2 regions of the Lactobacillus intestinalis genome follow, and region 1 is predicted to be linked to the other one. Evidence: predicted binding sites of a transcription regulator. Region 1 holds the regulator's gene; the other holds the start of a gene.

Region 1 (6,287 bases):
TATAAGACTAAGAAAACTGTTAAAATAGTTACGTACTATTGAACAGTTTTTTATTTTAAGGAGATTTTTATGGCACAAAAGAAATTGCTTTTAATTGACGGAAATTCAGTGGCCTTTCGTGCCTTTTATGCTTTATACCGTCAGCTTGATCGTTTTGTAAGTCCTGATGGTTTACATACTAATGCAATCTATACTTTTAAAAATATGCTCGATGCAATCTTAAAACAAGTTGATCCTACTAACGTCTTAGTTGCATTTGATGCGGGAAAAGTAACTTTTAGAACCAAAATGTATGAGGACTACAAAGGTGGTCGTCAAAAAACACCAAGTGAATTACTTGAACAATTGCCGGTAATTCGAGAAATGTTGAAAGATTTGGGCATTAAAAGCTATGAATTAGCTAATTATGAAGCAGATGATATTATTGGAACCCTTTCTAAGATGGGTGAAAAAGCTGGTTATGAAGTGACCATTGTCACAGGAGATAAAGATTTAACTCAGCTGGCTTCAGACAAGACAACAGTTTTAATTACTAAAAATGGGGTTGGTGATACAGAAGCTTACACCCCTGAACACATGAAAGAAGTTAATGGGGTTACACCAATTGAATTCATTGATATGAAGGCTTTGATGGGCGATAATTCTGATAATTATCCCGGTGTTACTAAAGTTGGCCCGAAGACAGCGTCACGCTTGATTCAAAAATATGGTTCAATTGAAAATCTTTACGCCCATCTAGAAGAAATGAAAAAGTCAAAGCTAAAAGAAAACTTGATCAATGACAAGGACAAGGCCTTTTTAGCAAAAAAATTAGCAACAATTGATCGTGATTCTCCAGTTGAAGTTACTCTTGAAGATACTGAGAAAAAAGATATCGATTATGAAAAGTTGCGTGAACTTTATGAACGTTTGGGATTCAAGAAGTTTTTGGCTGAACTTAATTCTTCAGCTGATGCTCAAGGAGAAAATACCGGGGTAGAGCAATATGAATATGTGGAGTTAACTAAAGATAATCTAGACGAATTGGCTGACATAAAAGAAAAAGAAGTCGATTTTTATTTAGAAATGCTTGGCGATAATTATCATGTTGCTCCGTTTGTTGGTTTTGGTTTAAGAGTTGGTAAAAAGAACTATGTTTCAAAAGATATAGCTCTTTTACAAGAAATGCCTTTAAGAGGAATTTTAGAAAATAAGACTATCAAGAAAAATGTTTTTGATCTTAAGAGAACCTATGTAGGGCTACATCGATTAAATATTGAAGCGGGTGGTTTTGATTATGATATGCTTTTAGCTTCCTATTTAGTTAATAATGAAAATAATTCTAATGATTTAGGCGAGATTGCCCATTTATATGATGAATATTCCGTAAAAACTGATCTTGAAGTTTATGGTAAAGGCAAAAAGCAGGCTGTGCCAGAGGATGCGGACCTTTTCAAGCATTTAGCGGCTAAAGTTAGCGTGATTCAAAAGTTAAAACCTGAACTACTTAAAAAGTTGAAAGATCATGAGCAAGATGATCTTTATGATGCAATTGAAATTCCGGTTGCATTTGTTCTTGCAAAAATGGAAATTAGTGGAATGAAAGTTTTGCCAAGTACACTTTTGCAACTAGAAAATGATTTTGCAATAAAATTAAAGGATCTTGAAAATAAGATTTATCAGCAAGCAGGAGAAGAATTTAATATTAATTCACCTAAGCAGTTGGGACATATTTTATTTGAAAAGCTTGGTCTGCCCCCTGTTAAGAAAACTAAAACCGGCTATTCAACCTCTGTAGAAGTTTTGGATAAGTTGAAGACGGAAAGTCCGATCATTAATCAAATTTTGGATTATCGTCAAATTGCAAAAATTCAATCAACTTATGTAAAGGGGTTGCTTGATGTAATTCAATCAGATGGTCGCGTTCATACTCGTTATCTCCAAACTTTAACAGCCACTGGTCGTTTATCCTCAGTTGATCCTAACTTGCAAAATATTCCAACTCGGACTGAAGAAGGAAAGCAAATTAGAAAGGCTTTTGTACCAACTGATCCAGATGGCTATATTTTCTCATGTGACTATTCTCAAGTTGAATTGCGTGTTTTGGCCCATGTTTCAGGGGATGAAAATATGCAAGAAGCCTTCAAGACTGGCTATGATATTCACTCTCATACAGCCATGAAAATCTTCCATCTTGATTCTCCAGATCAAGTTACACCCCTTATGCGTCGACATGCAAAGGCTGTTAATTTTGGGATTGTGTACGGTATTTCTGATTATGGTTTAGCTAAAAACTTGGGAATTTCTCGTAAACAAGCTAAGGAATTTATTGATAATTACTTTGAACAATATCCTAAGATTAAGGAATACATGGATAAGGCTGTAAAGTTTGCTCGTGAACATGGCTATGCAGAAACTATCATGCATAGAAGAAGATATCTGCCTGATATTCATGCTAAGAACTTTAATGTACGTAGTTTTGCTGAGAGAACTGCAATTAATTCTCCGATTCAAGGATCAGCGGCGGATATCATTAAGATAGCAATGATTAATATGCAAAAGAAACTTGAGGAGCTTCATTTGAAGACTAAAATGGTTTTGCAGATTCATGACGAATTGGTCTTTGATGTGCCAAAAGAAGAATTAGAAACTATTAAAAAGATTGTCCCAGAAGTAATGCAATCTGCAGTCAAACTTGATGTGCCATTAGTGGCAGATTCAGGTTATGGTCATAATTGGTATGATGCAAAGTAGGTGACACTATGCCAGAAATGCCAGAAGTGGAAACAGTGAGAAGATCGCTGATTCCTTTAATTAAAGGGAAAACTATAAAAAATGTAACATTGTGGTATCCCAATATTGTAGCCAGTGATCAAAGTGAATTTGTTCATGATTTAGTAAATAAAAAGGTGATTGGCATCGATCGTTATGCCAAGTATCTCTTGATTAGATTAAGTGATAATCTAACTATTGTGTCTCATTTGCGGATGGAAGGTAAGTATCACTTAGTTGATGTGGATACGCCTAAAGATAAGCATGATCATGTTCAATTTGAATTCACTGATCATACTGCACTTAGATATAATGATGTTCGTAAATTCGGCCGAATGCAGCTTATTTTAACCGGAAGTGAAAAGACAGCAACTGCAATTGGAAGATTGGGCGTAGAGCCAAATTCAGCTGATTTTACTGATCAATATTTTATTTCTAAACTCAAAACAAAGAAAAAGAATATTAAAAATACTCTGCTAGATCAAACGATTGTAGCAGGACTTGGAAATATATATGTGGATGAGGTTTTATGGCAAGCAAAGATTCATCCGCTTAGTGTTTCAAGGGCTATTCCTGCAGACAAAGTAAAAGAACTACGTAAAAATATTAATCATACGATTAAATGGGCAACTGAATTGCATGGAACCACAGTCCATACTTATCTTGATGCTAATGGAAACTATGGCGGTTTTCAAGATAAGCTTAAAGTATATGGTCATAGTGGCGAAGAATGTCCTAGATGTAATACAATATTAGAAAAAATCAAAGTAAATGGGCGAGGAACAACATTTTGCCCGCATTGTCAGGTGATATATAAATGACACTTGTGTTAGGTTTAACCGGCGGAATTGCGACTGGTAAAAGTACTGCTGATAAATTTTTTGAGGAAAAAAATATTCCAATTGTGGACTGTGATGAGATAGCCCACAACATCATGAATGTTAATAAGCCGGCTTGGAAAGATATTAAAGAGGTTTTTGGTGATGAATATTTAAATGAAGATCAAACCATTAATCGAAAAAAGTTGGGCAAATTAGTGTTTAATGATCCCACAAAAATGAAAATTTTGAATGAAATTACTCATCCGCGGATTTTTCAAGAAATGGAATCACAAATCGCACAATATAAATCTGAAGGCTATTCTTTGATTATCGTCGATGCCCCAGTTTTGTTTGAATCTCATAGTGAAAAATATTATAACGAAACTTTAGTAATTAGTTTGCCTCAAGACCTACAGCTTAAACGATTAATGGCACGAAATAATTTGACTAAAGAAGAAGCTCTTAGTAGAATTAACAGTCAAATGTCATTAAAAGAAAAAGAAGCTAGAGCCACGTATGTGATTGAAAATACTGGTTCTGTAGAAGATTTATATAAAAAATTGAATGAGTTATTAACGAAAATTAAGTATGAGGTTTAATTATGGAATGTCCAAATTGTCATCAAAATGCTTCACGCGTTATTGATTCTCGTCCAAGCGATGAAAATCGAGCTATTAGACGTCGCCGAGAATGTGAAAATTGTGGCTTTCGTTTTACTACATTTGAAAGAATTGAAACTGCACCATTACTTGTTATTAAGAATGATGGAACGCTTGAGCCATTTAGTCGTAAGAAGATTTTGCATGGGGTCATGGCTGCTTGTCAAAAGAGACCAATTACTAGTCAACAATTTGAGCAGTTGGTGGACCATGTTGAAAATAAAGTTCGTAAGCAAGGTGTTAGTGAAATTTCATCTAAGAAAATTGGTCAATTTGTCATGGATGAATTAGCTGACATCGATGATGTAGCCTATATTCGTTTTGCTTCTATCTATCGTGAATTTAAAGATATGTCTAGCTTTATGAAGACGATGGAAGATATGATGGCAAAGCGTGAGAAAGGAAATTAGAGATGTTTGAAACATCTAATCCTAAGCAGCCATTTTACGTTGCTAACAAAATCAATTTGTTCCCAGGAGATATCAAGGTTTTGATTAAACTCTATCAGCCCATTGTTGGCGCCACGGCAGTTTCTTTATATCAAACTTTGATTCAGGATTATGATGCGTATGCAATAGTTTCAGATTCGCAGGGGATTTATTCTCTGCAGGAGGAACTAGATTGCAGTTTAAAAGACATGTTTTCTGCTTTGCATAAACTGGAAGCTGTCGGTTTAGTGAAGACGTATCTCGCTGATAGTATTATTAATAAAATTCTTATTTTTCAGTTGATGAATGTGCCTAGTGCACAAGAATTCTTTTCAACTGCGCTTTTAGCGAGTCTTTTAAAAGAAAAAATAGGGGCAATTAAGTTTCATGCTTTAAGTCATGCTTTTGCTAAGGAACTTAAACGAGCTCAAAAACCCATTAAAGATGCACAAGATGTTTCTGCATCTTTTTTTGACGTCTTCCATCTATCACAAGCAGAAGCAATTACTCCATCTGATGATGTGAAAAAAGCTGCTAGTGAAAATACGGGTCAAAAAATTGTTCCAGCTCAAGTCAATGATCACAGTAATATTGATTGGGAATTTTTGAAACAACAATTTGAAATGTATCAAATTCCGCCCGAGCAAGTAACTCTTCATCAACGTGAGATTGCATCTCTCATGACCACTTACAATTTGAACGAAAAAGAGTTTTCTGATAAAGCAATGTATGCCATGCGGGAAGCGCCAACCCAGTATGAGTTGAATATGCAGCTGATTGAAGAGAAGATTGCAGAAGAATCTCAAAATGTGCGTTTTTTGGCTAATAAGGAAAACCCTAAAGAAGAAAAGCTGGATTTGAGCGGTTTATCTCACAATGAGCAAGAAATTGTTAAAAATGCGATGAATCTATCGCCCTATGACTTTTTGCATAAGGTTAAAAAGCAGTATGGAGGGCAAGTTTATTCCAGTGAAAGCTATACTGTTAATGTGATTAATAGAAAATATCACTTACCTGTATCTGTTTTAAATATGGTTGTCTATACTTGCTTAACTTATAATTCGGTTGTGTCGTACAATTTAGCTAAGAGAATTGCAGAGGATTGGACTGAAAATCAAGTTGGGGATGCCGTAACTGCCTTAAAGCGGATTAATGCGCGCAAGCAAGATAACCATAAGGAACCGCTGATTAAGACGCAAGAGACTAAGAAAACATCTTATGGTAAGAAGCGAGTTGAAGAAGGAACTGATTGGAGTAAGAAGAAAGCTAAGGTTAATAAATCAGTTAGTGCTGAAGAACTAAGAAATTTCTTTAAGAATTTTGAAGAACAAAATGGCATGAAGTAGGTGATAAAAATGGAGCCAATTGGTGATACTCTCAAAAAAATAGTAAAAAAACGAAATTTTGGAGCTTCTTTGCAAGAGATTCAAAATGAGGTTTTACATGATAAAGATGTTCGTGAATTTTTAGCAGCTCATAAAGATAAACTGAATAAAAAAATTGTAGAAACAAGTTTTGCTAATTTATATGAATATTATTCCCAAAAACAAAAATCTGATCATGTAATGAATGGTTACCAACCAGAGTTGTTTATTAGTGGGGATGTAATTGATATTCGATATGCGCCA
Region 2 (6,287 bases), 650 kb from region 1:
TGGCTGCCAAAAAGGATGCTGCGATTGCCTTAAGAAGCGAATAAAACTAAAATAGTATTTAAATTTTGCTCAGTTAAAATTTTTGCTTATTATCCTTTACCTAAGTAAAATTGAATATCTTTTAAAAAGAAAAACTGCCTTTCTTATTTGGATAGACAGTTTTTTATTAGTAAAAGTTACACACAATCCACAGAGTTTTCCACAAGATGTTGATAAAGTATGTATATAATTTCCATATCTTGTGGTTTTTCCTAAATTATAGCCAACGGTTGTTTCGCAGTTGGTTGCATGAAATCGCTATTTATAAGTCTTAACTCATCGTCTGTTAACTTTATTCTTTGAGCTGCAAGATTTTCCTTCATATGCGTGACTTTGCCCGCTTTTGGAATTGATAAAATGTCTCCACTTCTAAGCGCCCACGCAAGCATGATTTGATGCGGCGTTGCGTCATGAGCACGAGCAACTGCTTTAAGATTATGAGTAATTCGAATTGTGTTACCTTCACCTGAATTAAAAGGTGAATAACCAATAAAATTAACCCGATTTTCCTTTTGCCATGGAAGTAAATCATATTCAACACCACGATGATCCAAATTATACAAATCTTCATTGGCATAACATTTTTCTCCATTGGGCACACTGAAAAGTTCCTGCATATCGGAAGTATCAAAATTAGAAACACCCCATTGACGAATTAGGCCCTCTTTTTTCAACTCTTCAAGTCCACGTACAGTATCTGACAAGCGATGACTTCCGCGCCAATGAAGCAAGTAAAGGTCCAAATAATCTGTATTCAACCTAGTTAAAGTCTCTTCTAAACTTTTTCTTTCAAGGTCCGGAGTTGCATGGTAAGGATAAAACTTAGAAATAATATACATTTGACTACGATCATAACCTTTAATGGCTTCACCGATTAACTTCTCACTTTTACCTTCACCATACATCTCCGCTGTATCAATAATTCTTATCCCATTGTCTAAACCGTAGCGAAGCGAAGCTATCTCATCTTTTTTCTTTTTGGGATCTTCGCCTATATTCCAGGTACCCATTCCTATTCCAGTTAAATCCATGACTTTTTTCACCTCACTTAAATTCTACTACTAAATTTCAATATATTCTGATTTGACAAAATGGCATAGACCATTTTATAATGGACTAGACCAGTAAACAAGGAGGGTTTAATCATGATGAAAGTTATTGTTAGAGAAAACGACATTCAAGGTGGAGCAGCAGCTTTTGAAATTTTTGAAAAAGGTATCAAGAATGGTGCTAAGGTCTTAGGCCTTGCAACTGGATCTACCCCAGTGACTCTTTACCAAAATTGGGTTAAGAGCGATCTTAATTGCGATGATTTAACTAGTATCAACCTTGACGAATATGTCGGCTTAAAACCTGATGATCCTCAAAGTTACCACTACTTCATGAAGGAACACCTATTTAACAAGAAGCCATTTAAACATTCTTATGTTCCTGATGGTGTTGAAGCTGCAAAAGATCCCCAAAAAGCAGCTGATGATTATAACAAGATTATTAAAGATAATCCAATTGATATTCAATTGCTTGGAATCGGTCGAAACGGCCACATCGCCTTCAACGAACCTGGTTCTTCATTTGATACAGTAACGCGCGAAGTTAAACTTACTGAAAATACTATCAAGGCAAATTCTCGCTTCTTTAATAACATTGATGATGTTCCAACTAGCGCAATCTGCATGGGTATTGCTAACATCATGTCTGCCAAGAAGATCGTATTGATGGCTTTTGGCGAAAAGAAAGCTCATGCAATTAAAGAAATGATTGAAGGCCCTATTACTGAAGAAGTTCCTGCATCAATTTTGCAAAAGCATCCCGACGTAACAGTGATTGTCGATGAAGCAGCTGCAAAAGAATTAGACGACAAATACAAAAAATAATACTTTGACCAAAGCTTGAGCCGTGCCGAATTGGTGCGGTTTTTCTTTTGCTCAGATAAGTTTTTGCTTCAAAATCACTTGACTTTTTGACGTGAAACAGAATTAATTTTTTCCTTGTGACACACAATATCTCGTATTAAACTAGTAAATGTTCTATATGTGGTATTAAGAAAGAATGTGATCCAAGTTATTGTATTAAGTGGGCCAATTGGAGCCGGTAAATCCAGTTTAACCAGTAATCTAGCTGAACATTTAGGAACGCAAGCATTTTATGAAGGCGTTGATAACAATCCTGTCCTTCCTTTGTATTACAAGGATATGAAGCGTTACACCTTTTTGCTTAACACTTATTTGCTTAACCATCGTTTAGCTCAAATTAACCAAGCCATTCAAGAAAAAAACAGCGTATCTGACCGTTCAATTTATGAAGATGCACTCTTCTTCAAGATGAATGCCGACAGCAAAGTAGCTGATCCAACCGAATTCAAGATCTATGATGATTTGCTTGAAAATATGATGGAAGATACTCCAGGTAATCCAAGCAAGAAGCCTGATCTGCTTATCTACATCCACGTTTCGTTAGATACAATGCTTGAACGTATCAAAAAGCGTGGCCGTTCATTTGAACAGTTATCAACTGATCCAGGTTTGAAGGATTATTACGCTAGACTTCTCAGCTATTATGAGCCATGGTATGAGCATTACAATGCTTCTCCTAAGATGGAAATCAATGGCGACAACCTTGACTTTGTAGTTGATGAAGATGCTAAAAAAGAAGTTTTGAGTGAGATTGATAATAAATTGCGTGAAATTGGCAATTTGTAAATAAAAAAGAAGGAACGTGATGACAGTTATTGTTTTAAGCGGACCAATTGGAGCCGGTAAATCCAGTTTAACCAGTATTTTGTCAGATTATTTAGGTACTAGGCCTTTCTATGAAAGTGTAGATGACAATCCTGTATTGCCATTATTTTACGCTGATCCTAAGAAGTATGCTTTCTTACTTCAAGTTTACTTTTTGAATACGCGCTTCCACAGCATTAAGGCAGCCTTGAGTGAAGATAACAACGTGTTAGATCGATCAATCTATGAAGATGCACTTTTCTTCCAAATGAATGCCGATATTGGTCGTGCAACTAGTGAAGAAGTCGATACCTATTACGAGTTATTACATAATATGATGGGTGAACTTAGCAGAATGCCTAAGAAGAATCCCGACTTGCTTGTTCATATTGATGTTTCATATGATACGATGATCAAGCGAATTAAAAAGCGCGGCCGTCCTTATGAACAATTGAGCTATGATTCAACTTTGGAGGATTACTACAAGCGCCTACTTGAATACTACAAGCCATGGTATGAAAAATACGATTATTCACCTAAGATGACAATTGACGGTGATGAGTTGGACTTCATGGCTAGTGAACATGATCGTCAAATTGTCCTCGATCAAATCACAGCCAAGTTGAAGGAAATGGGTAAACTTCCCGAAGATTGGGATAAAACCACTGACATTCGAATTGAAGCATAGTAAAAAGCTACTAATAAGATTCCGTCTTATCGGTAGCTTTTTGTGTGTCTACTTTTTCAAAGCTGCAGCTTCAGCTTCTTCTGGAGTGTTTGATGGAGTAAGTTTTACACTTGCCGTTATGAATTTTACATCACTTGCCCTTACATAAGCCTTATGCCCTACATTAATGGTACTCCAGTGCGAAGTTGGAGTAGTACTTGCATAGAAACTTGTTCCAACTAAATGATAAAATAATTCTACTTTTTTCTCACTCGGTACCCAAATATAAACTAATTTATCAACTTTAAGGTGACCCATTTGCTTACTAATAAGTTGACCATCATGATCTTGTAATGTCCCATCCTCATTAAAGACCTCAGTGTTTTTAGGAAATGTAATATAAGAAAAATTTTCATAAAAATAATCATGAAGGGGTAACTTTTTAGCCGCTTTTACATCAGAAGCGTTAATCCATTTATCAGTTCCCTTAATATGATAATAATTATCATCATTCTCACTATCTTCGGAAAGCTTATTATATTCTAAACGGTCAACCTTAAATTGCGTACCTACGGGCGTAAAGCGGGCAGTTCCTTTATAACCATTATCAATTTGTGTAATTACTCGAGTAGGGGTAGTAACAGTTACAGTAGTTTCTTCTTTACTTGTTGCGTTATTTGTTACATTGGCATTATAAGCAACGACAGGTCCCAAATTATATGATTTAACATATTGCTTAGATGGTCCACTTACTCTAAAGTAATATTTACCATCCTTGAATTTATATGAGCCACCATAAGTCGTAATTGTTTGACCCTTATACAACTTCCACTGGTTTTGGTAGCTGGTACGACGAGTCGAAGTACTATAAATATAGGTATTGTGCGTGATTCTTCTAGTCACACCATCAATGTTGGTCGCCTTTAAATATTGATCTTTATCGGCAACTTTGTAGTAATAACTGCCATCAATTTTTATAGGATTGGCAACAATTTTCGCATAACTAAAGGCTTTGTAGGTCACTCCTGTGTCCTTACCGTCTTTATCGTAAGCAGTAGCAGTGTGCATTACCATCTTGTTCCTCACACTAGTCTCTGCTGCTTGAGCAACTTTAACAGAAGAACTTAAAGTGCCTACAGATGCTAAACTTAACGCAATAATTAATGCTAGTTTCTTCTTCATAAGTATTCATCCTTTTTCAATCTTTATATCACTTATTATCTTCTCTCAAATAAGTTATTTCAATAAGAAAAAATCTCGAAATTTAAATAAGAATTCCTTGCGTTACTATTGGCTTATTTTTAATATAATTAAATTTTCTTCTTTCAAAAACTATAAAGTTAATTTTAAAAAACTTGCTTTTATTTAAGAACCACAAAAGCGGATTCATCAATATTGATGAGTCCGCTATAATTAGTTTTACAGAATATTCCAGAATTTAATTTTACTTAATCTCAGCCTATTTAGTTCCAAGATAATTCATAGATCCGATTTAAAACTGTTGTATTTTCATTATCAACTTTTGCATGATATGCAACAGTTAAATAGCCATGATTCTCCCCAATAATTTGAATACTTTCTACTTCACTATGATATCCAGGAATATCTAACCCTTTAAATCCACTCAAATTTACTGATTCCCATTGAGATTCATCATTTTGAGCATAGCTTGGAATTTTAATAAGCTGCTTATGATGAGAAGTCCAAATTCCTTTTTTTAAAGAGGGATGAAGTTGGCTAGAAATATAAATATTACCTTTTTCATCAAGATCAAATCCTTGGATGGAATTAATAACACTATCTTGATCCGTTCCATAAAGGTTAGAAACAGTAAAACTATTTTCATATGGGAAATTTTCAAGACTTACATAGCCCGTTCCAGCATTATCTAAAGCATTATTGATCTTTGATAAATCATAAATAGTAAAATGCCCAATATGCTTATCTTCCACTGTGGCAATTAAGAATTTAGTATAATCCGATGAAACTGCCGCTTCTGCATGTGTCATTGAATCACCACCATAGGGAGCGCTTCCAGCATAACTAAGATAGGCTAAACGTGGAAAATCAAGGTTAGAGGAATGATGACGTGAAGTATTACGGATATTTACACGTGCAATTTGTTTTGCCCAGTTATAATTTGGATCATTGTGTGATGGTTTAATACCCACAAACCAATTATCTTTTTTACCAGAATATTCCCACGTTTGAGTATGGCCCCCTGCTTCTCCAGCTAATTCTAGAATAGGAGTATTAATATTGCTTCCACGATACCCACGTAAAATAGTAGTTGTAGCTCCTCTTAATTGAAGCCCATAAACATACTTTGCTCCCACATTACCTTTTTGTACCACAGCTGGATAACCAGTTCTCATATCAAATTGACTTAAAATACTGATGTCAGTCGTTTCATTTAAGTGTCTCATAATAAAACCTCCACAAAATTTAAAAACTTACTTGTCTTGAGTGTCTTGCTGGGCATTCATTTCTTTTGCAACCTCTCTAAAAATGTCCTGCATCTCTTGTTCATTTAACTTAAACCCCTTAGCTTCCAAGCCGTCAATTACTGCATTTCCAATCCGGTTAATCTTTTGATCACTAGACAGATTTTCCTTATCGTAAAGATGGACGTAACTTTTCATCAAGTTATCTGCAGTATTGCGAAACTGCTCCAAGCGTTTATTTTTGAAATGAACCTTACTCAAGATTCCAATTCCTACAACACTGATAAGCCATAACCCTAGCATTATCAGTTCAACATCATCATGAATATCCATGATTGTCTTAATTCACCTCTCTTTGACAAAGGGTGGGTTAAAAGTCCATGTGACGTCACCTCTGTTTTTAAATATTCAACAGTTGAT

The links. Region 1 encodes NrdR, which represses ribonucleotide reductase genes. Its sites were predicted from a motif close to ACACNATATATNGTGT; they were not measured.
Region 2: a site for NrdR is predicted at 2,035-2,050, ahead of KBW87_RS07820 (deoxynucleoside kinase). Genes of this name have one in related genera too.

What each region holds. Positions count from the first base shown of each region.
Region 1 covers NZ_CP072983.1:603,959-610,245, forward strand. The annotation lists gene polA (DNA polymerase I) at 70-2,733, shown strand; gene mutM (bifunctional DNA-formamidopyrimidine glycosylase/DNA-(apurinic or apyrimidinic site) lyase) at 2,742-3,572, shown strand; gene coaE (dephospho-CoA kinase) at 3,569-4,171, shown strand; gene nrdR (transcriptional regulator NrdR) at 4,174-4,641, shown strand; gene KBW87_RS02760 (DnaD domain protein) at 4,644-6,005, shown strand; gene dnaI (primosomal protein DnaI) at 6,015-6,287, shown strand, end outside.
Region 2 covers NZ_CP072983.1:1,649,321-1,655,607, forward strand. The annotation lists gene KBW87_RS07805 (ABC transporter ATP-binding protein/permease) at 1-44, shown strand, start outside; gene KBW87_RS07810 (aldo/keto reductase) at 252-1,070, opposite strand; gene nagB (glucosamine-6-phosphate deaminase) at 1,188-1,913, shown strand; gene KBW87_RS07820 (deoxynucleoside kinase) at 2,091-2,738, shown strand; gene KBW87_RS07825 (deoxynucleoside kinase) at 2,758-3,444, shown strand; gene KBW87_RS07830 (SLAP domain-containing protein) at 3,493-4,605, opposite strand; gene KBW87_RS07835 (helveticin J family class III bacteriocin) at 4,887-5,849, opposite strand; gene KBW87_RS07840 (hypothetical protein) at 5,877-6,200, opposite strand.